DNA from 3 places in the Bradyrhizobium sp. SUTN9-2 genome. Region 2 is predicted to be linked to each of the others. Evidence: predicted binding sites of a transcription regulator. Region 2 holds the regulator's gene; each other region holds the start of a gene.
What was found. Region 2 encodes PhoB, which activates phosphate uptake and scavenging genes when phosphate is short. Its sites were predicted from a motif close to TGTCATNNANCTGTCAT; they were not measured.
Positions count from the first base shown of each region.

Region 1 (6,243 bases), 6.6 Mb from region 2:
AGGCCGCGATCGGTGAGGCCGGTCGCGCGCGCCGGGCCGGCGGAGACCAGATCCCAGGCCTGAGCCAGAGGCACCACGCCATCGGCGGCCAGGCGGAACGCGGCGAGCAGCTGCGCGGGATAATAATAGTCAGACGCCAGCACCGAGCAGAGCCCCTTGGCGATCATGTCGGAGGCCCTGGTCCAGCCGGTGTGGCTGCCGCCGCGCACGACGTTCGGCGCGCCATAGACGATGGCATCGCCGTGGCTGGCCGCAGCCTGCGCCGTCTCCTCGTTGATCGGAAACTCCGCGATCAAGGCGCCGAGCTCGCGAAAGTCCCGGCGCATCGCCGGGCTCGAATCGTCGTGCGAGAGCATCCGCACCTCGGCCCCGCGGGCCGCGGCGGCCAGGCGTGACACCGAGGCGGGCACCTCGTCGGCGCGCGAGACCACGCGCTCGACCAGCCGGTCGAATTCTTCGCTCGACAGACCGGTGCGCTCCACCATGCGGTTGCGCTTGCGTGGGTTGGAGATGTCGGCAACGACGCCGTCCATATGATCGTTGAAGGCGAACAGGTCGACGCGGCCCTCGCTGAGCCACTCCGCGATCTCCGCTTCGGCATCGAGATTGAAGGTCTCGTGCCGCAGGTGGAAGCGGGTGTCGGCAGCGAACTGCGGACGCTGCCGCTCGATCGCCTCCATCAGGCCGCGCGCATTGTCGGCGCTTCGCAGGCCCGGCTCCCACGAGCAGGTCGTGGCGTGAAACACGGTGGTGATGCCGTTGCTGATCGCCTGGCGGTCGCTGTCGGCGAGCGCGACGTCGATCGGAAAGTCGACGCCGGCGCGCGGCATCATCTGCCGCTCGAAGGCATCGCCATGCAGATCGACGATGCCGGGCAGCACCAGCAGGTCACGGGCATCCAGTGCCAGCCGCGCCCGGCCGCGAGAAGCATCGACCTCTGCAATGTCTGTTCCGGAGACGAGAAGGGAGGTTTCGACGAGCTCGGCGCCGATCAGGGCCCGGCCGCCTTCGATGAATATGTCTGTCACGCGACCGCGCTTCGTTTGCTGGCAGGAGAATTGGCGAGTGAGCTCGCTTTTGCTTCGTATGCCGAGAGGAAATCTTCAATCCCGAGCTTGCGGAAATTGGGCAGCGCCTCGCGCAACTTGTCGTGATCCCAGTCCCACCAGGCAAGCCTAGCGAGCCGTCCGGCGATCTCCTCCGAGAACCGCCGCCGCACGATGCGGGCCGGATTGCCGGCGACGATGCTGTAGGCCGGCACGTCCTTGGTGACGATCGCGCCGGCGGCGATCACCGCGCCGGTGCCGATGTTGCGGCCCGGCAGCACGATCGCGCCATGGCCGATCCAGACGTCATGGCCGATATGAACGTGATGCCGGCGGCGCCAGTCGAAGAACTCGAGATCGTCGCTCTCACGTTCGAAATAGGCGCTGGATCGGTAAGTGAAATGCGCCTGAGTGGCGCGATGCATCGGGTGGTTGCCGGGATTGATGCGGGTCATCGCCGCGATCGAGCAGAACTTTCCGATGGTGGCGTAGGTGATCTGCGCATCGTTCACGACATAGGAATAATCGCCCATCGCCACTTCATGCAGGATCGTGCGCGCGCCGACTTCGGTGTAGGCGCCGAGCCTGGTCTCATGCAGCTTGGCCGAGGGATCGACGGTCGGCTGAACCGAAAGAGCTTTGGCGGCCATGTTGCATCCGAAGTGCGAGGGCGGGCGTCTCTCTTCGAGCGGCCGGATGACGATGTCATGACAGCGAGATGACAGGGGATGATGTGCGTAGGATGGCCGCACTGCAGCAGCGCTGTCACACAAGTGTTAAGCACGAGGGTTAGCGGTTGGCTCCAGCTACTCTGGAGCTCCTGTATGCTGGTGGTTGAAGGCCTGACGTGTCGCTTCGGCGCGAAAGCCGCGGTGGACGATGCTTCGTTTCAAGTTTCCCCCGGCGGCTTCGTCGGGGTGATCGGGCGATCCGGCGCCGGCAAGTCGACATTGCTGCGGTCCATCAACCGCCTCACCGAGCCCTCCGAAGGCCGCATCCTGTTCGAAGGCGTCGACGTCACCGCGCTGCGCGGCAAGGAGCTGCGGCAGTGGCGTGCGCGGTCGGCGATGATTTTTCAGCAGTTCAACCTCGTCGGCCGGCTCGACGTCCTCACCAATGTGCTGATGGGGCGGCTGTCGACGGTGCCGACATGGCGGTCGCTGCTGCAGCTTTGGCCCGAAGAAGACAAGGCCATCGCGATGTCGGCGCTCGAGCAGTTCGACATGGCTGCCATCGCGGCCCAGCGCGCCGACCAGCTCTCGGGCGGTCAGCAGCAGCGCGTGGCGATCGCGCGGGCGCTGGTTCAGCAGCCCGACATTATCCTTGCCGACGAGCCGATCGCCTCGCTCGATCCCCGCAACACCAAGATCGTGATGGATGCGCTTCTGCGCATCAACAAGCATTTCGGTATCACCGTGCTCTGCAACCTGCATTCGCTCGATCTCGCCCGCAGCTATTGCGACCGCCTGATCGGGATGGCCGCGGGGCGGGTGGTGTTCGACGGCGCGCCGGCGGCCTTGACCGATCATATCGCGCGCGAGCTGTACGATCTCGAGGCGAATGAAGTCATGGATGTTGCGCCCGCGGATGCATCGGTCGGCACGGCAGTTCCTGCCCTCCGCACGGTTGCCGTGGCCTGATCGCTGCTTCTTTAAATCGAGCCTGGTCGTAGAGCCGGAACTCGACAGTTTCATAACCTTGAAATGGGAGACGTCATGATAGACCGTCGTACGATCGTTGCCGCTGCGGCGGCCCTGGCATTTTCAGTTTCAGCCGCTGCGGCGCAGGACTGGAAGGCAAAATATCCTGAGTTGATCTTCGCAAAAGTCCCCGACGAGAATGCCTCCGGCACCACCAACCGCTGGACGCCTCTGACGGAGTACCTGTCCCGCGAGCTTGGAACCAAGGTCACGCTGCGCATCGCCAACGACTACGCCGCGGTGATCGAAGGTCAGCGTGCAGGAAACATTCACATTGCGATGTACGGCCCGGCGTCCTACGCGCGTGCCTACATCATTGGCGCGAAGGTCGAACCGTTCGCGATCGAGGTGAACGGCGACGGCACCAAAGGCTATTACTCGGTTCTCTATGTCAAAAGCGATTCGAGCTACAAGGACATTAAGGACCTGCAAGGCAAGAACCTCTGCCTCGTCGATCCCAATTCGACTTCCGGCAACAACGTGCCGCGTTTCGCGATGAACAAGATGGGCATCGACCCGGAAAAGTTCTTCGCCAAGGTGGTCTATTCGGGGAGCCATGAAAACGCGGTGATCGGGCTTTCCCAGGGCACCTGCGACGCGGCGTTCAACTGGTGGAACGACGAGAAGGAATCGAACCTGCTCCGGATGGAACGGAAGGGCATGGCGAAGGCCGCGGATTTCAAGATCATCATGAAGTCCGAGCAGATCGTGAACTCGCCGATGGCCTATCTCAGCAGCCTGCCTGACGACCTCAAGGCGGCGATCAAGAAAGCAGTGCTGGAAATTGCGGTGAAGGACAAGGCGGCTTTCGACAAGATTTACGAGGGGAAGCAATTGCCCTACGTCGAGGTCGACCACAAGGCGTATGACGCCGTGATCGAACTGACCAAGTTTGTCGACAGCATTCGCAAGCAGAAATCCTGAGGGAAACGAAGGGTTGGACAAGTCGGGCAGATCGCAAGATCTGCCCGTCGGCTCTCGCCAACATCCCATGCGAACAGCAGTTCCCGAATTTCCGGAAGCCAGGCTGCGTGAGCTTGCCGATCGCTATGCGGCTGCAATTGCCGCCAAGCGCCGGCGCGTATGGCTCGGTGCCGCCGTCCTGATCGCCGTTGCCATTGCCGCGGGCTGGATGGGCGAGGTCAGTCTCGGAAATTTTGTCGAGAACTTCTGGCGCTTCCCGGCCTATTTCGTCAGCATCGCACCCAAATTTTCGTTCGCGACCGCATGGAGCGATTTGGCGGACTGGCTGTGGGGATTGCCGCGCTGGGCACGGCTTCTCGGGGATACGTTGCTGATCGCCTATATGGGCACCCTCTCGGGTGCGCTGTGCGGTTTCGCACTTTGCTTCCTCGCCTCGGCCAATCTCGTGAAATCAGGAACGACTGTTTTCGTCACCCGGCGCGCTCTGGAGTTTTTCAGGACCGTGCCGGAGATCGTGTTTGCCCTGATCTTCGTGCTAGCCTTTGGTCTCGGGCCGCTGCCGGGCGTTCTGGCGATTGCAATCCATACCGCCGGAGCGTTGGGCAAGCAATTCGCCGAGGTTGTCGAGAACATCGACAGCAAGCCGGTCGAAGGGGTGGCGGCAAGCGGGGGCAGCTGGGTTCAGGTCGTTCGGTTCGGCGCGTTGCCTCAGGTCCTCTCGAACTTCGTGAGCTATGCCTTGCTCAGGTTCGAGATCAACGTGCGGGGCGCCGCCGTGATGGGCTTCGTCGGCGCCGGCGGGATCGGTCAGGATCTGATCGAGGCGGTTCGCAAGTTCTACTTCACCGACGTCAGCGCCATCCTGCTGCTCATCGTCCTTACCGTCATGTTGATCGACTTCCTGACGGAACGGTTGCGACACCGCCTGCTCGGGCTGGAGGGAAGCACCCGATGAGCTCCTTCAGTTTTGAAAACCGGACCGGCATTGCCGAACGGTATCCCGACGTCTTCCGGACCGATTGGTGGCAGCGGGGAAGGATCGCAATACTCGTCGGCGGGACGGTCGGGCTGTTCCTGTTCGGGATCGTCCAGCTCGATATTCCCTTTAATCGGCTCTCCCAGGGCATGGTCAGGCTGGGCGAATTCGTCCAGCTCATGTTGCCGCCCAGCCCGGGTTCTTGGGCGGAGGTTCTGAAATATCTGCATGCGCTCGGAGAGACGGTGTCGATCGCGTTTCTCGGCACCCTTGGCGGCGCGCTGCTCGCGCTGCCGGTATCCCTGCTGGCGGCGCGCAACGTGGTTGCAAACCGGATCATCCGCCTATTGACGCGTCGTGGCCTCGATACCATCCGGGGAGTCGACACTTTGATCTGGGCACTGATCTGGGTCGGCGTCGTGGGGCTGGGGCCGTTTGCCGGCATCCTGGCCGTGATCTGCAGCGATTTCGGAACGTTCGGCAAGCTGTTCTCGGAAGCGATCGAGGTCGCCGACAAGAACCCCGCGGAAGGCGTTCGGTCATCGGGCGGCAACCATCTCCACAGCGTCCGCTTCGGATTGCTGCCGCAGGTATTCCCGGTCTTGCTGAGCCAGGTGCTCTACTATTTCGAGTCGAATACGCGATCGGCGACGATCATCGGAATCGTTGGCGCTGGCGGCATTGGCCTTCAGCTTGCCGAACAGATCCGGGTGCTGGAATGGCAGAAGGTATCGTTTCTGATCCTGCTGATCCTGGTAACTGTATCGTCGATCGACTGGATTTCCGGCAAGCTGCGCTTCGCGATCATCGGCAAGCGGACGGTCGCCTAACGTCGTGCTGCAGTCTTATCCGTTCCGATTGGATCGGAACGGAGCTCTGATTTTTGTTTTGACGCGTTTTCTCGACGCAAATCGTTTCCACCCCGGATCAGTCCCGAGGGCAGGCTTCGCTGGAAAACGCTCTGATCTAAGCGTTCTCCACCAAAAACTCCACCCGCTCTGCCGCAAAGCGCGAGTGCTTCGTCACCAGCGGCTTGCCCGTGAGATCGTGGTCGGTGGCGTCGACCACCAGGATCGGCCGCCCCAGCGCCAGGTCGAGCCGTGCGGCGTCGCTCGCGTCGACAATCCCCGCGGTGATTCTCGTTGCGCCACGGCGATAATCGCGGACGCCGAAATGCTCCAGCAGCTTCGTCATCGAGCGCGTTGCCGCGAACACGGCGCCTGCATCCGGGAACAGGTCAGCCGAGAGCCAGGTGGTGGAAACACAGATCGGGGTGCGGTCGGCGAGGCGAATCGCCTCGATCCGCACCAGCGGCGCGCCGGTCTTCAATCCCAGCTCTCGTGCGAGCTCGCGCGTCGCAACGTCATCGGTCGCCTCGATCAGCCGGCCATGCGGTTCGCGGCCATCGGCGCCGACGATCTCGGAGAAGCGCGTGCGCGAGCGCAAGGGATAAGCGAGCTTTTGCGCCTCGACATAGGTTCCGCTGCCGCGCTCGGCGCGCACCAGGCCGCGCTCGGCGAGGGCTGCCAACGCGCGCCGCACGGTGTGGCGGTTGACGCGATAGGTTTCGGCGATCTCCATCTCGCCCGGCAATTTG
Region 1 is NZ_LAXE01000001.1:7,869,589-7,875,831, reverse strand. It holds gene XF30_RS36610 (alpha-D-ribose 1-methylphosphonate 5-triphosphate diphosphatase) at 1-1,028, opposite strand, end outside; gene XF30_RS36605 (LbetaH domain-containing protein) at 1,025-1,696, opposite strand; gene phnC (phosphonate ABC transporter ATP-binding protein) at 1,871-2,686, shown strand; gene phnD (phosphonate ABC transporter substrate-binding protein) at 2,762-3,670, shown strand; gene phnE (phosphonate ABC transporter, permease protein PhnE) at 3,738-4,625, shown strand; gene phnE (phosphonate ABC transporter, permease protein PhnE) at 4,622-5,476, shown strand; gene phnF (phosphonate metabolism transcriptional regulator PhnF) at 5,613-6,243, opposite strand, start outside.
Region 1: a site for PhoB is predicted at 1,754-1,770, ahead of phnC (phosphonate ABC transporter ATP-binding protein). Genes of this name have one in related genera too.

Region 2 (6,243 bases):
CGGGATAATCGTGCTTGGTGAGGATGTCGTCGAGCGCGGGGCCAAGCCGCACCAGGCGCCCGCGCACGTCAAGCGCGTCGACCTCGTAAGGCAGCACGGCGTCATCGATCGGAACCGATGATGGCGCGCGAACCGGGCCTTCAGGCCCGGTGTTCATGTCAGGAGACTGGGAAACCATGGCGCTTTATCTGGGGTCGTTCGATGCAAATTGAAAGAGGCACGCCCGCATTCCGTCGTCCGCGGAACGACGAGTGCGTAGCCCGGATGGAGCGCAGCGCAATCCGGGGGGTCTTTCCACGCGTTGAGAACCCCGGATTTCGCTGCGCTTCATCCGGGCTACAAGAAGGCTACTTCACCGCGTCGAAGCACCAGGCCAAGATGCCCTTCTGCGCGTGCAGGCGGTTTTCGGCCTCATCGAACACGACCGATTGCGGCCCGTCGATCACCTCGTCGGTGACCTCCTCGCCGCGATGGGCCGGCAGGCAATGCATGAACAATGCGTCCGCCTTGGCCAGCGACATCAGCTTGGCATTGACTTGGTAGGGCTTGAGCACGTTGTGGCGGTGCTCGCCCTCCTTGTCGCCCATCGACACCCAGGTGTCGGTGACGACGCAATCGGCGCCGCGCACGGCGGCCTCGGGGTCGGTGCCGAGCACGATCGGCGCGCCCGTCGCCTTGATCCAGTCGCGCATGGCCTTTTTCGGTGCGAGCTCCGGCGGCGTTGCGACATTGAGCTGGAATTTGAAGCGCTCGGCGGCATGGGCCCAGGACGCCAGCACGTTGTTGTCGTCGCCGGTCCAGGCCACCGTCTTGCCCTCGATCGGGCCACGATGCTCCTCATAGGTCATGAGGTCGGCCATCACCTGGCAGGGATGCGAACGCCGCGTCAGGCCGTTGATGACGGGCACGGTGGCGTTGGCCGCGAGCTCCAGCAGCGCATCGTGGTTGAGGATGCGGATCATGATGGCGTCGACATAGCGCGACAGCACCCGCGCAGTATCCGCGATGGTCTCGCCGCGGCCGAGCTGCATCTCGGCGCCGGTGAGCATGATCGCCTCGCCGCCGAGCTGGCGCATGCCGACGTCGAACGAGACGCGGGTGCGGGTCGAGGGACGCTCGAAGATCATCGCCAGCGTCTTGCCCTCGAGCGGCCTGACCGGCTGCTGCGCCTTCTGCTTCGCCTTCATGGCGGAAGAGGCGGCGAGCATGCTCTTGAGCTCCGAGAGCGGCAGCTCGTTGATGTCCAGGAAGTGCTTGGGAGCTTTGTTGGGCGTCGTGCTCATCAGCTTGCCGCCCGCTTGGTCTGGCTGGAGGAGATCGCAGCGCAGGCGCGCTCTAACCGGCCGACGCTGTCCTCGATCTCCGCTTCCGTGACGATCAGGGGCGGCAGGAAGCGCACGACATTGTCGCCGGCCCCGACGGTGAGCAGCTTTTCGGCGCGCAGCGCCGCGACGAGATCGCCCGAGGGCACCACCGCCTTGATACCGATCAGCAGGCCCTCGCCGCGCACCTCGCTGACGATTTCGGGATGACGATCGATCACGGAGGCGAGCTTCTGCTTGAGCAGCAGCGACATCTTCTGCACGTGGTCGAAGAAGCCGGGCTTGAGCATGACATCGAGCACGGCGTTGGCAGCCGAGATCGCGAGCGGATTGCCGCCGAAGGTGGAGCCGTGCGAGCCGGGCCCCATGCCGGCCGCCGCGTCCGCGGTTGCCAGCACCGCGCCGATCGGAAAGCCGCCGCCGAGCGCCTTGGCGAGCGACATCACATCCGGTGTGACGCCGGTGCGCTTGTAGGCAAAGAGCTCGCCGGTGCGGCCCATGCCGGTCTGCACCTCGTCGAAGGCGAGCAACAGGCCGCGCTCGTTACAGAGTTCGCGCAGCGCCCTCAGGAAGGCGTGAGGTGCAGAACGAACGCCACCCTCGCCCTGGATCGGCTCGATGAGAATGCCGGCGGTGTGCGGACCAATCGCCTTCTTCACGGCGTCGAGGTCGCCGTGCGGCACCTGATCGAAGCCGTCCATCGGCGGACCGAAGCCCTCGAGATATTTCGCAGAGCCGGTGGCGGCGAGCGTCGCCAGCGTGCGGCCATGGAAGGCACCCTCGAAGGTGATCATGCGGTAACGCTCCGGATGCCCCTTGGAGAAGTGATGGTGGCGCACCAGCTTGATCACGCCTTCCAGCGCCTCGGCGCCGGAATTGCAGAAGAACACGAAGTCCGCAAAGCTCTCATTGCAGAGGCGGCTTGCGAGCTTCTCGCCGTCAGGGCTCTGGAACAGGTTCGACATGTGCCAGAGCTTGGTCGCCTGCTCCTGCAACGCCTTGACCAGCGCGGGATGGACATGGCCGAGCGCATTCACCGCGACACCCGAGGTGAAATCGAGATAGCGATCGCCGTTGGTCGCGATCAGCCAGCAGCCTTCGCCGCGCTCGAAACCGAGGTCGGCCCTGGCGAAAACGGGGAGCAAATGCGGCGCTGCGCTGTTAGTCATGACGTCACTTGAATGTTGCGGACGGTGTGAGGCATGCATTGCGCGACGCACCATCGACCGGCCCCGGAAAACGAAACGTGCCGCCTTTTAAGGGCGGCACGTGGCACTATCTTATGCCTGGCAAGACGGGTGTCAATGCCGCCCGGAAAGCCTCGCGAAACGCTGATTCCGTAGTCTTGCGGTGCCGATTTTGCGGGTTTTTCACCACGGAACATGTGGAAGCGAGTCGGCGGACTCTTGCGCGGGAGTCACGCCATATTGTAGCGTTTGGACTGTCAGATACGACATCTCGTGCAGCAGTTCTGATCCCAGAAGTCCTCATGTACCGGCGTAAACGTTCGGGCGTCTTGAGCGCGCCCGGCGAGCCTTAAGGGATTCTGACGGCACGGGTTTTTCAAGGCTAAAGCATTCGCTGCGAAGGCCCCAGGATGGCAGGCGCGCAGCGAGGGAAAGGGTGCAATGACGGTTTTGACCTGGTCCGATGATCGCGTCGAGCAGCTGAAGAAGCTCTGGGAGGCCGGACTTTCGGCCAGCCAGATCGCGGCGGAGCTCGGCAATGTGACCCGCAATGCCGTGATCGGCAAGGTGCACCGGCTCGGCCTGTCCGGCCGCGCCAAGAGCCCTTCATCGGCAGCGCCGCGGCCGCGCAAGGCACGGCCCGCGCAGCATATGATGCGGGTGACCCGCCCCGTCGCGCGCGGCAACACCGCGTTGGCGCAGGCCTTCGAGGTCGAGTTGGAAGCCGAGCCGGTTACCTACGACAACGTGGTGCCGATGAGCCAGCGGCTGTCGCTGCTGGAATTGAACGAGGCGACCTGCCACTGGCCGGTCGGCGATCCCTCGAGCCCGGATTTCTTCTTCTGCGGCGGCAAGGCGCTCTCCGGCCTGCCCTATTGTGCCCAGCATTCGCGCGTGGCCTATCAGCCCGCAGCGGATCGCCGTCGCGCAGCACCGAAACCGGGCACGCGGTGAGCTTGCGGAATTCCCTGATCGCCAAGCTTGATCGCCAAGACTGCAGCCGTCACACGATGACGGCTCCCAATCGCTCGGTGTCATCCCCGCGAATGCGGGATCCGTAACCGCGGGGCGCAATCGTTGCGCGAGATGGTCACTCCGTGTCTTCGCCAAACCACGTCCTGTGGCTGATCGCGAAGAGCGCAAGCGCTCGCGCTGAGATCCCGGGCTCACGCTGCGCGCGCCCGGGGATGACGGCCGAGATCGGCGCCGCAGTTCGCCAAACCAGCTGTCGCTGGCGCCTTACGTCTGCTCAGCCTTCGCGAAGCGATCGTCCAGCGCGTAGCCGGCGCCGCGGACGGTGCGGATCGGGTCCTGCTCGCGGCCAAGATTGAGCAGCTTGCGCAGGCGGCCGATATGGACGTCGACGGTGCGCTCGTCGATGTAGATGTCGCGGCCCCAGACGCTGTCGAGCAGCTGCTCGCGCGAGAACACGCGGCCGGGATGCTCCAGGAAGAACTCCAGCAGGCGATATTCGGTCGGACCGAGATCGATCGGCCGGCCCGAGCGCGCCACGCGGCGCTTGTCGCGGTCGAGCTCGATATCGCCATAGGCGAGCACAGTGGCGAGGCGCTCGGGACTCGCACGCCTGAGCAGGCCCTTCACGCGCGCAAGCAGTTCCGGCACCGAGAACGGCTTGACGATATAATCATCCGCGCCGGTCGCGAGCCCGCGCACCCGTTCGCTCTCCTCGCCGCGCGCGGTGAGCATGATGATCGGCAGCTGCTTGGTCTCGGGGCGGGTCCGAAGCCGCCGGCACAGCTCGATGCCTGACAGGCCCGGCAGCATCCAGTCGAGCACGATCAGATCGGGAATGTGCTCCTTGAGGCGGGTGTCGGCGTCATCGCCGCGCATCACCGTCTCGACGTCATAGCCGTCGCCTTCGAGGTTGTAGCGAAGAAGCTCGGTGAGAGCTTCCTCGTCCTCAACCACCATAATGCGTGCGCCCATGTGGTCGTAGCTCCTTAAGTCGTCAGGTGTTCGGCACCGTCGTGGCGAAGGTCGTCATGTCGCCCTTCGGCCGCTTGTCGGTGATCGCCTGGCCCTCGATCATGTAGAACACGGTCTCGGCGATGTTGGTGGCGTGGTCGCCGATCCGCTCGATGTTCTTGGCACAGAACATCAGGTGGATGCAGAACGAGATGTTGCGCGGATCCTCCATCATGTAGGTGAGGAGCTCGCGGAACAGCGAGGTGCAGATGGCGTCGACTTCTTCGTCGCCCTTCCACACCGCCATCGCCGCCGGCAGGTCGTGCGCGGCATAGGCGTCCAGTACCGACTTGACCTGCTGCTGCACGAGGTCGGTCATGTGCTCCAGGCCGCGGAACAGCTTGAGCGGATGGAAATCCGTCTCCAGCGCCGCGACGCGCTTGCCCATATTCTTGGCGAGATCGCCGATGCGCTCGAGATCGGTCGCAACGCGCATCGCGCCGACGATCTCGCGCAGGTCGACGGCCATCGGCTGGCGGCGGGCGATGGTGAGCACGGCGCGCTCCTCGATGCGCTTCTGCAGCGCGTCGAGCTCGACGTCGGTGGCGACGACGCGCTGGCCGAGCGCGACGTCGCGGCGGATCAGCGCGTCGACGGAATCGACGATCATGCGCTCGGCGATGCCGCCCATCTCGGCGACCAGGCGGGTGAGCTCCTGAAGGTCGCTGTCGAAAGCCTTTACGGTATGTTCAGAACCCATGTTCCGTCTCCTCAGCCGAACCGGCCGGTGATGTAATCCTGCGTGCGCCGATCGCTCGGCGACGTGAAGATCTTGCTGGTGTCGTCGAACTCGATCAACTCGCCGAGATACATGAAGGCGGTCTTGTCGGAAACGCGCGCGGCCTGCTGCATGTTGTGGGTGACGATCGCGATCGTGTAGTTCTCGGACAATTCCTGGATCAGCTCCTCGACCTTGGCGGTCGAGATCGGGTCGAGCGCCGAGCAGGGCTCGTCAAACAGGATCACCTCGGGCCGCACCGCGACGGTGCGGGCGATGCAGAGGCGCTGCTGCTGGCCGCCGGAGAGCGACAGGCCGGAGGCATTGAGCTTGTCCTTGACCTCGTTCCACAGCGCGCCACCGCGCAGTGCCTTCTCGACGCGGTCGTCCATCTCGGACTTGGAGATCTTCTCATAGAGACGAATGCCGAAGGCGATGTTCTCGTAGATCGTCATCGGGAACGGCGTCGGCTTCTGGAACACCATGCCGACCCGGGCGCGGAGCAGGTTGAGGTCGAGCTTGGGGTCGAGGATGTTGGTATGGTCGAGCAACAGCTGACCGTCGGCGCGCTGGCCCGGATAGAGGTCGTACATCCGGTTGAAGATGCGCAGCAGGGTGGACTTGCCGCAGCCGGACGGGCCGATGAACGCCGTGACGCGGTTGGTGCCGAGCGCCAGGTTGATGTTCTTCAGCGCGTGGTGGTCGCCGTAGTAGAAGTTGAGGTTGCGCGCCGTGACCTTGGCGGGCGCCTCGGGCAGGGGCTGCGAGCCGGGATGAACGGTCGGCGCGCTGACGGAAACAGACATTTCACTCATTTTGCAGTCCTCTCGGCGCCAAGGATGCGCGCGCCAATGTTAAGGGCAAGCACGGTCAGGGTGATCAACAGCGCGCCGCTCCAGGCGAGTTGCTTCCAATACTCGTAGGGGCTCTGCACGAAGTTGTTGATGGTGACAGGCAGGTTCGCCATCGTCTTGTTCAGGCCGAGGCTGAAGAACTGGTTCGACAGTGCCGTGAACAACAGCGGCGCGGT
Region 2 is NZ_LAXE01000001.1:1,264,430-1,270,672, reverse strand. It holds gene XF30_RS05935 (Hsp33 family molecular chaperone) at 1-178, opposite strand, end outside; gene argF (ornithine carbamoyltransferase) at 348-1,283, opposite strand; gene XF30_RS05925 (aspartate aminotransferase family protein) at 1,283-2,491, opposite strand; gene XF30_RS05920 (GcrA family cell cycle regulator) at 2,951-3,463, shown strand; gene phoB (phosphate regulon transcriptional regulator PhoB) at 3,749-4,456, opposite strand; gene phoU (phosphate signaling complex protein PhoU) at 4,479-5,195, opposite strand; gene pstB (phosphate ABC transporter ATP-binding protein PstB) at 5,207-6,028, opposite strand; gene pstA (phosphate ABC transporter permease PstA) at 6,025-6,243, opposite strand, start outside.

Region 3 (6,243 bases), 730 kb from region 2:
AAGCTGAAGGGCGCGCTGAAGGAAGGCGTCACCGCGACCGACCTCGTGCTCACCGTGACGCAGATGCTGCGCAAGCTCGGCGTGGTCGGCAAGTTCGTCGAGTTCTTTGGCCCCGGCCTCGACCACCTCTCGGTCGCCGACAAGGCGACGATCGCCAACATGGCGCCCGAATACGGCGCGACCTGCGGCTTCTTCCCGGTCGATGCCGCCGCGCTCGATTATCTCAAGACCTCCGGCCGTGCCTCGGCCCGCGTCGCGCTGGTGCAGGCCTATGCCAAGGCGCAGGGCCTGTTCCGCACGGCCAAGTCGCCCGACCCCGTGTTCACGGAAACGCTGACCCTCGACCTCGGCGACGTCGTGCCGTCGATGGCCGGCCCGAAGCGCCCCGAAGGCCGCATCGCGCTGCCCACCGTCGCGGACGGCTTCTCGCTCGCGCTCGCCAGCGAGTACAAGAAGGCCGAGGAGCCGGCCAAGCGCTTCCCCGTCGACGGCAAGAACTTCGACATCGGCCATGGCGACGTCGTGATCGCCGCGATCACCTCCTGCACCAACACCTCGAACCCGAGCGTCCTCATCGGCGCCGGCCTGCTCGCGCGCAATGCGGCTGCGAAGGGCCTCAAGGCCAAGCCGTGGGTGAAGACCTCGCTCGCCCCGGGCAGCCAGGTGGTCGCGGAATATCTCGCCAATTCCGGTCTGCAGCCCGATCTCGACAAAGTCGGATTCAACCTGGTCGGCTTCGGCTGCACCACCTGCATCGGCAATTCCGGTCCGCTGCCTGAGGAGATCTCGAAGTCGATCAACGACAACGGCGTCGTCGCGGCCGCCGTGCTCTCCGGCAACCGCAACTTCGAAGGCCGCGTTTCGCCGGATGTGCAGGCGAACTACCTGGCCTCGCCGCCGCTGGTGGTCGCCTACGCGCTCGCGGGCAGCGTCACCAAGAACCTCGCCACCGAGCCGCTCGGCGAGGGCAAGGACGGCAAGCCGGTGTACCTGAAGGACATCTGGCCGACGACCAAGGAGATCAACGCCTTCATGAAGAAGTTCGTGACCGCGTCGATCTTCAAGAAGAAGTATGCCGACGTGTTCAAGGGCGACACCAACTGGCGCAAGATCAAGACAGTCGAGAGTGAGACGTATCGCTGGAACATGTCTTCGACCTATGTGCAGAACCCGCCCTACTTCGAAGGCATGAAGAAGGAGCCGGAGCCGGTCACCGACATCGTCGAGGCGCGCATCCTCGCCATGTTCGGCGACAAGATCACCACCGACCACATCTCGCCGGCCGGCTCGATCAAGCTCACCTCGCCCGCCGGCAAATATCTCAGCGAGCACCAGGTGCGTCCGGCCGACTTCAACCAGTACGGCACGCGTCGCGGCAACCATGAAGTGATGATGCGCGGCACCTTCGCCAACATCCGCATCAAGAACTTCATGCTGAAGGGCGCGGACGGAAACATCCCCGAGGGCGGCCTGACCAAGCACTGGCCCGACGGCGAGCAGATGTCGATCTACGACGCCGCGATGAAGTACCAGGAAGAGAAGGTGCCGCTGGTGGTGTTCGCCGGTGCCGAGTATGGCAACGGCTCCTCGCGCGACTGGGCCGCCAAGGGCACGCGCCTGCTCGGCGTGCGCGCCGTGATCTGCCAGAGCTTCGAGCGCATCCACCGCTCCAACCTGGTCGGCATGGGCGTGCTGCCGCTGACCTTCGAGGAAGGCACCTCCTGGCAGTCGCTTGGGCTGAAGGGCGACGAGAAGGTGACCATCCGCGGCCTCGTCGGCGACCTCAAGCCGCGCCAGAAGCTGACCGCGGAGATCGTCTCCGGCGACGGTTCGCTGCAGCGCGTTTCGCTGCTCTGCCGCATCGATACGCTGGACGAGCTCGACTACTACCGCAACGGCGGCATCCTGCACTACGTGCTGCGCAAGCTCGCGGCGTAAACGCGGATTTGTGAATGATGGCTCACTGCGAAGTGAGTAGAAGCCTTAACGAAGGCGGCCTATCAAAGGCCGCCTTCGCGCGTTTGCGGTACGCTTCAGATGGGCCCGCCCGGCGGAAAACCTCCCTTTGGACGGTGGCCCGGATGGATGAATGTACCGCGCCCCGTAAGACTACGGTGACCATCCGGCGATAAGATTTCCCCCTGAGAGCAACGGTGTGCGGCGTTCGACATGACGACAATGACGGCTTCCCATCTGATTCCACGTTGGTCCGGCGCCCTCTGGTCGGGAGCTCTCGGCATATGTGCGATCATCGCCGTCATTCGTCCTGCCGAAGCTGAACCCCGCGCCGTCGTCGAATTGTTCACCTCGCAGGGCTGCTCCTCCTGCCCGCCCGCCGACCAGATCATCGGCGATCTCTCCAAGGACCCCTCCGTCATCGCGCTGAGCATGCCGATCGATTATTGGGACTATCTCGGCTGGAAGGACACGCTGGCGGATTCGCGCTTCTCTGCACGGCAGCGTGCCTATTCGCGCATGCGCGGCGACCGCGAGGTCTACACGCCGCAGGTCGTGGTCAACGGCTCCACCCATGTCATCGGCAGCGATCGCACCGGCATCGAGAACGCGATCGGCAAGACCGACAAGGGCACTGGCGTGATGAGCGTGCCGGTGACGATGTCGCTCTCGGGCAAGCAGATCAACGTGTCGGTCGCCGCAAGCAAGGAGCCCACGGTCTCGCGCGGCGAGGTCTGGATCTGCTCGATCGCGAAGTCGGTGCCGATCGCGATCACCCGCGGCGAGAACAAGGGGCAGCAGGTCACCTATCACAACGTGGTGCGCAGCCTGCTCAAGGTCGGCGACTGGACCGGCCGTCCGGAGAGCTGGACGGTGCCGATCGAGAACCTCACGCGCGACGGCGTCGACGGCGCGGTGGTCTACGTCCAGGACGGCAGCCGCGAGAGGCCGGGCCCGATGCTGGGTGCGGCCTACACGTCGCTGCATTGAAGCCGGCAGAACGTCTCAGCAATTGATGCTCGTCATTCCGGGGCGCGCCTCTTGGCGCGAACCCGGAATCCATTTCTCAGCTTGTGTGATGGTAAATGGATTCCGGGCTCGCGCTTCGCGCGCCCCGGAATGACGGCAGACCGGAAACATCTCGGCACAAACAAAAAAGGACCAACTTGCGTTGGCCCTCCTTGTCGTGCGTACAGACCCGATCCTATTCGACCCCGGGGGGCTGGGGGCTGAGGAATCCGGAACCGAAAGGACCGGGTCAACGCACGTCACCCTTTTCGCAGTGCAGGGCGGCAGGCGGTTGGCGGAAAAGCGGCGATACTATGATTCCTGCTAACGATCCCGTGACGGTTTGCCGCGACGGAGTTCCACCCTTGCGTGTGTCCTGATGCGACGCCGATTCGATGGGTCGAGCCCCTTGCGATGCGGAACGGTTGGCGCAATCATGCAATTGTCACGAACGCGGTTCCGGGACGATCTTGGCGGACGCGGGTAGCCGTGCGATGAGGAGGCGCTTCCCATGAGTCTGACGTCGGAGGATGCCGATCCGAGCGAGCAGCGCGCGGCGGCGCGTCCTGCCGCGGCGCATGCGCAGCCGAACCGGGTGACGTTCAACCGGCTCGAGCTGCACCGGATTCTCAATCTCTACGGCCGCATGGTCGCCGACGGCGAATGGCGCGACTATGCCATCGACTTCCTGAAGGACCGCGCCGTGTTCTCGGTCTATCGCCGCGCCTCGGAAGTGCCGATCTATCGCATCGAGAAGGACCCGCGCCTGGCGCGCAAGCAGGGCATGTACAGCGTGATCTCGGCGACCGGCCTGATCCTGCGTCGTGGCCACGAGCTCGAGCGGGTGCTGCTGGTGATCGATCGCAAACTGGCGGTGGTTTAGCCGAACCATCGATCGTCATTCCGGGGCGCGACGAAGTCGCTAGCCCGGAACCCATCCCTCCCTCCACCGCCCCTGCCGTTCAATGGATTCCGGGTTCGATGCTGTGCATCGCCCCGGAATGACGGATGAACTACTTCCCCGGCACCGTGCTTGCGCCCTCGCCGAGGTCGCGCTGCATCATCACGGTGTCCAGCCAGCGGCCGAATTTCAGCCCGACACTGGGATGCGTGCCGATCATCTTGAAGCCGCACCTTGTGTGCACGCCGATCGACCCGGCATTGGCGGAATCGCCGATGACAGCGATCATCTGGCGAAAGCCGCGCGCTTCGCATTCGACGATCAGCCGTTCCAGCAGCATTGAGCCGACGCCGCGGCGGTGGAAGGACGGATCGAGATAGATCGAGTTCTCCACCGTGAAGCGATAGGCGGGCCGCGGCCGGTAGGCGCCGGCATAGGCATAGCCGGCCACGCGGCCGTCCAGCATGGCGACGAAATAGGGATAGCCGCCGTCGATCAGCGCGCGATAGCGGCGCGTCATTTCCGAGAGGTCGGGCGGCTCCAGCTCGAACGTCGCCGTGCCCTCGCGGACGGCCTGCTGGTAGATGGCGGTGACGGCGGGGAGGTCGGCCTCGGTGGTGGGCCTGATATCGGGTGCGGACATGGGGGAAGGATAGAGCGTTCCCTGAGGGGCCGGAAGAGGCTGCGCTGCCTCCACACCCGTCATTGCGAGCGCAGCGAAGCAATCCAGAAATGCATCTGCGGAGGGGCTCTGGATTGCGTCGTCGAATCGGCGCAAAATTGCTGCGCAATTTTTTCGCGAGCTCCTCCGCAATGACGGGGAGAGGCCGTACCCTCAAAACAAAAACCCCGGCCTTTCGGCCGGGGTTCGTGTCCGTTCTCTCGTCTCAGAGCTTACTCGCGCTGGCCGAGGAGCTGCAGCAGCAGCGTGAACAGGTTGATGAAGTTCAGGTACAGCGACAGTGCGCCGGTGATGGCCGAACGCTCTGCGACGTCACCGCCGGCCGAGGCATAGCCGTAGATGTAGTCGTTCTTCAGCCGCTGGGTATCCCAGGCGGTCAGGCCCGAGAACACCAGCACGCCGACCACCGACACGATGAACTGCAGCATCGAGCTGGCCAGGAACAGGTTCACCAGGCTGGCGAGAACGATGCCGATCAGGCCCATGAACAGGAATGAGCCCATGCCGGTCAGGTCACGCTTGGTGGTGTAGCCGTAGAGGCTCAGCGCACCGAAGGTCGCCGCGGTGATGAAGAACACCCGCACGATCGAGGTGTGCGTGAACACCAGGAAGATCGACGACAGCGAGATGCCCATCAGCGCCGCGAACACCCAGAACAGGATCTGGGCGGTCGAGGGTGCCAGACGGTTGATGCCCGCCGAGATCACGAACACCATCGCGAGCGGCGCCAGGATGAACAGCCACTTCAGGGGGCTGACGAACATGGCGTAGCCGAACGGTGTCAGGAACACCTTGCCGACGCGGACGGCGTCCGCCGTCGGAACGTCGGTCACGGCGGCCATGTAGACGCCGAGCGCGGCAAGGCCGGTGATGGCCAGGCCAATGCTCATGTAGTTGTAGATGCGCAGCATATAGGCGCGCAGGCCGGCATCGACCGTCGCGGCGTCAACACGCCCGGCGGCCCTGCCGAAAGGAGAAGCGTAGTTACGGTCTAGGTCCGACATGGTCGAATTCCCGTTGGTTGGTCCGGTCCGGCACGAGGGTCGCCATGCCGCCGGTTCGTCAAATTCTATCTCGGAGACCGCCGCCAGCCGACTAAATTTTGGCTCACAATCGGGGCTCCGAACCCATCCGATATGTGGGAAACTAACACATTCGCCGCAACCTTCCACGCGCGGCTGAATGTCGCCCTCGGCGTCAATCCTGACGCGAAGCTGACCGGTAGCGTGGTTAATCGCCGAAACCGGGCCGATTCCGCCCGGCACGATCCGCCGCTACATTTTGTCACAAATTTCGCAACACCGTCGCCGGCTTTTTGTTCAATGCCAGCAGCGTGCCGGCAAGCCCGAGCCCGACGGTCACGACCAGCGCGGCGGCGACCACGCCGGCGGCGCTGCCGGCCTGCCAGACGAAGCTCAGCGTCATCAGCCGCGTCACGATCAGCCAGGCCGCGATGCTGCCCGCGATCACCCCGAACACCGCGGTGGCAAGGCCGATCAGCAGGTATTCGAGGGCATAGGCGCCGAGCAGCCGCAGCCGCGTCGCACCCAAGGTCTTGAGGATCACCGCATCATAGACGCGGTGGCGGTGGCCGGCGGCGAGCGCCCCGCCCAGCACCAGGATCGCCGAGATCAGCGTCACGGCGCTGGCGCCACGGATCGCCAGGGCCAGATTGGTGACCACGGAGCCGACCGTC
Region 3 is NZ_LAXE01000001.1:533,439-539,681, reverse strand. It holds gene acnA (aconitate hydratase AcnA) at 1-1,938, shown strand, start outside; gene XF30_RS02490 (DUF1223 domain-containing protein) at 2,170-2,946, shown strand; gene XF30_RS02485 (DUF2794 domain-containing protein) at 3,476-3,847, shown strand; gene XF30_RS02480 (GNAT family N-acetyltransferase) at 3,978-4,508, opposite strand; gene XF30_RS02475 (Bax inhibitor-1/YccA family protein) at 4,760-5,551, opposite strand; gene XF30_RS02470 (ABC transporter permease) at 5,832-6,243, opposite strand, start outside.
Region 3: a site for PhoB is predicted at 3,397-3,413, ahead of XF30_RS02485 (DUF2794 domain-containing protein). Genes of this name have one in related genera too.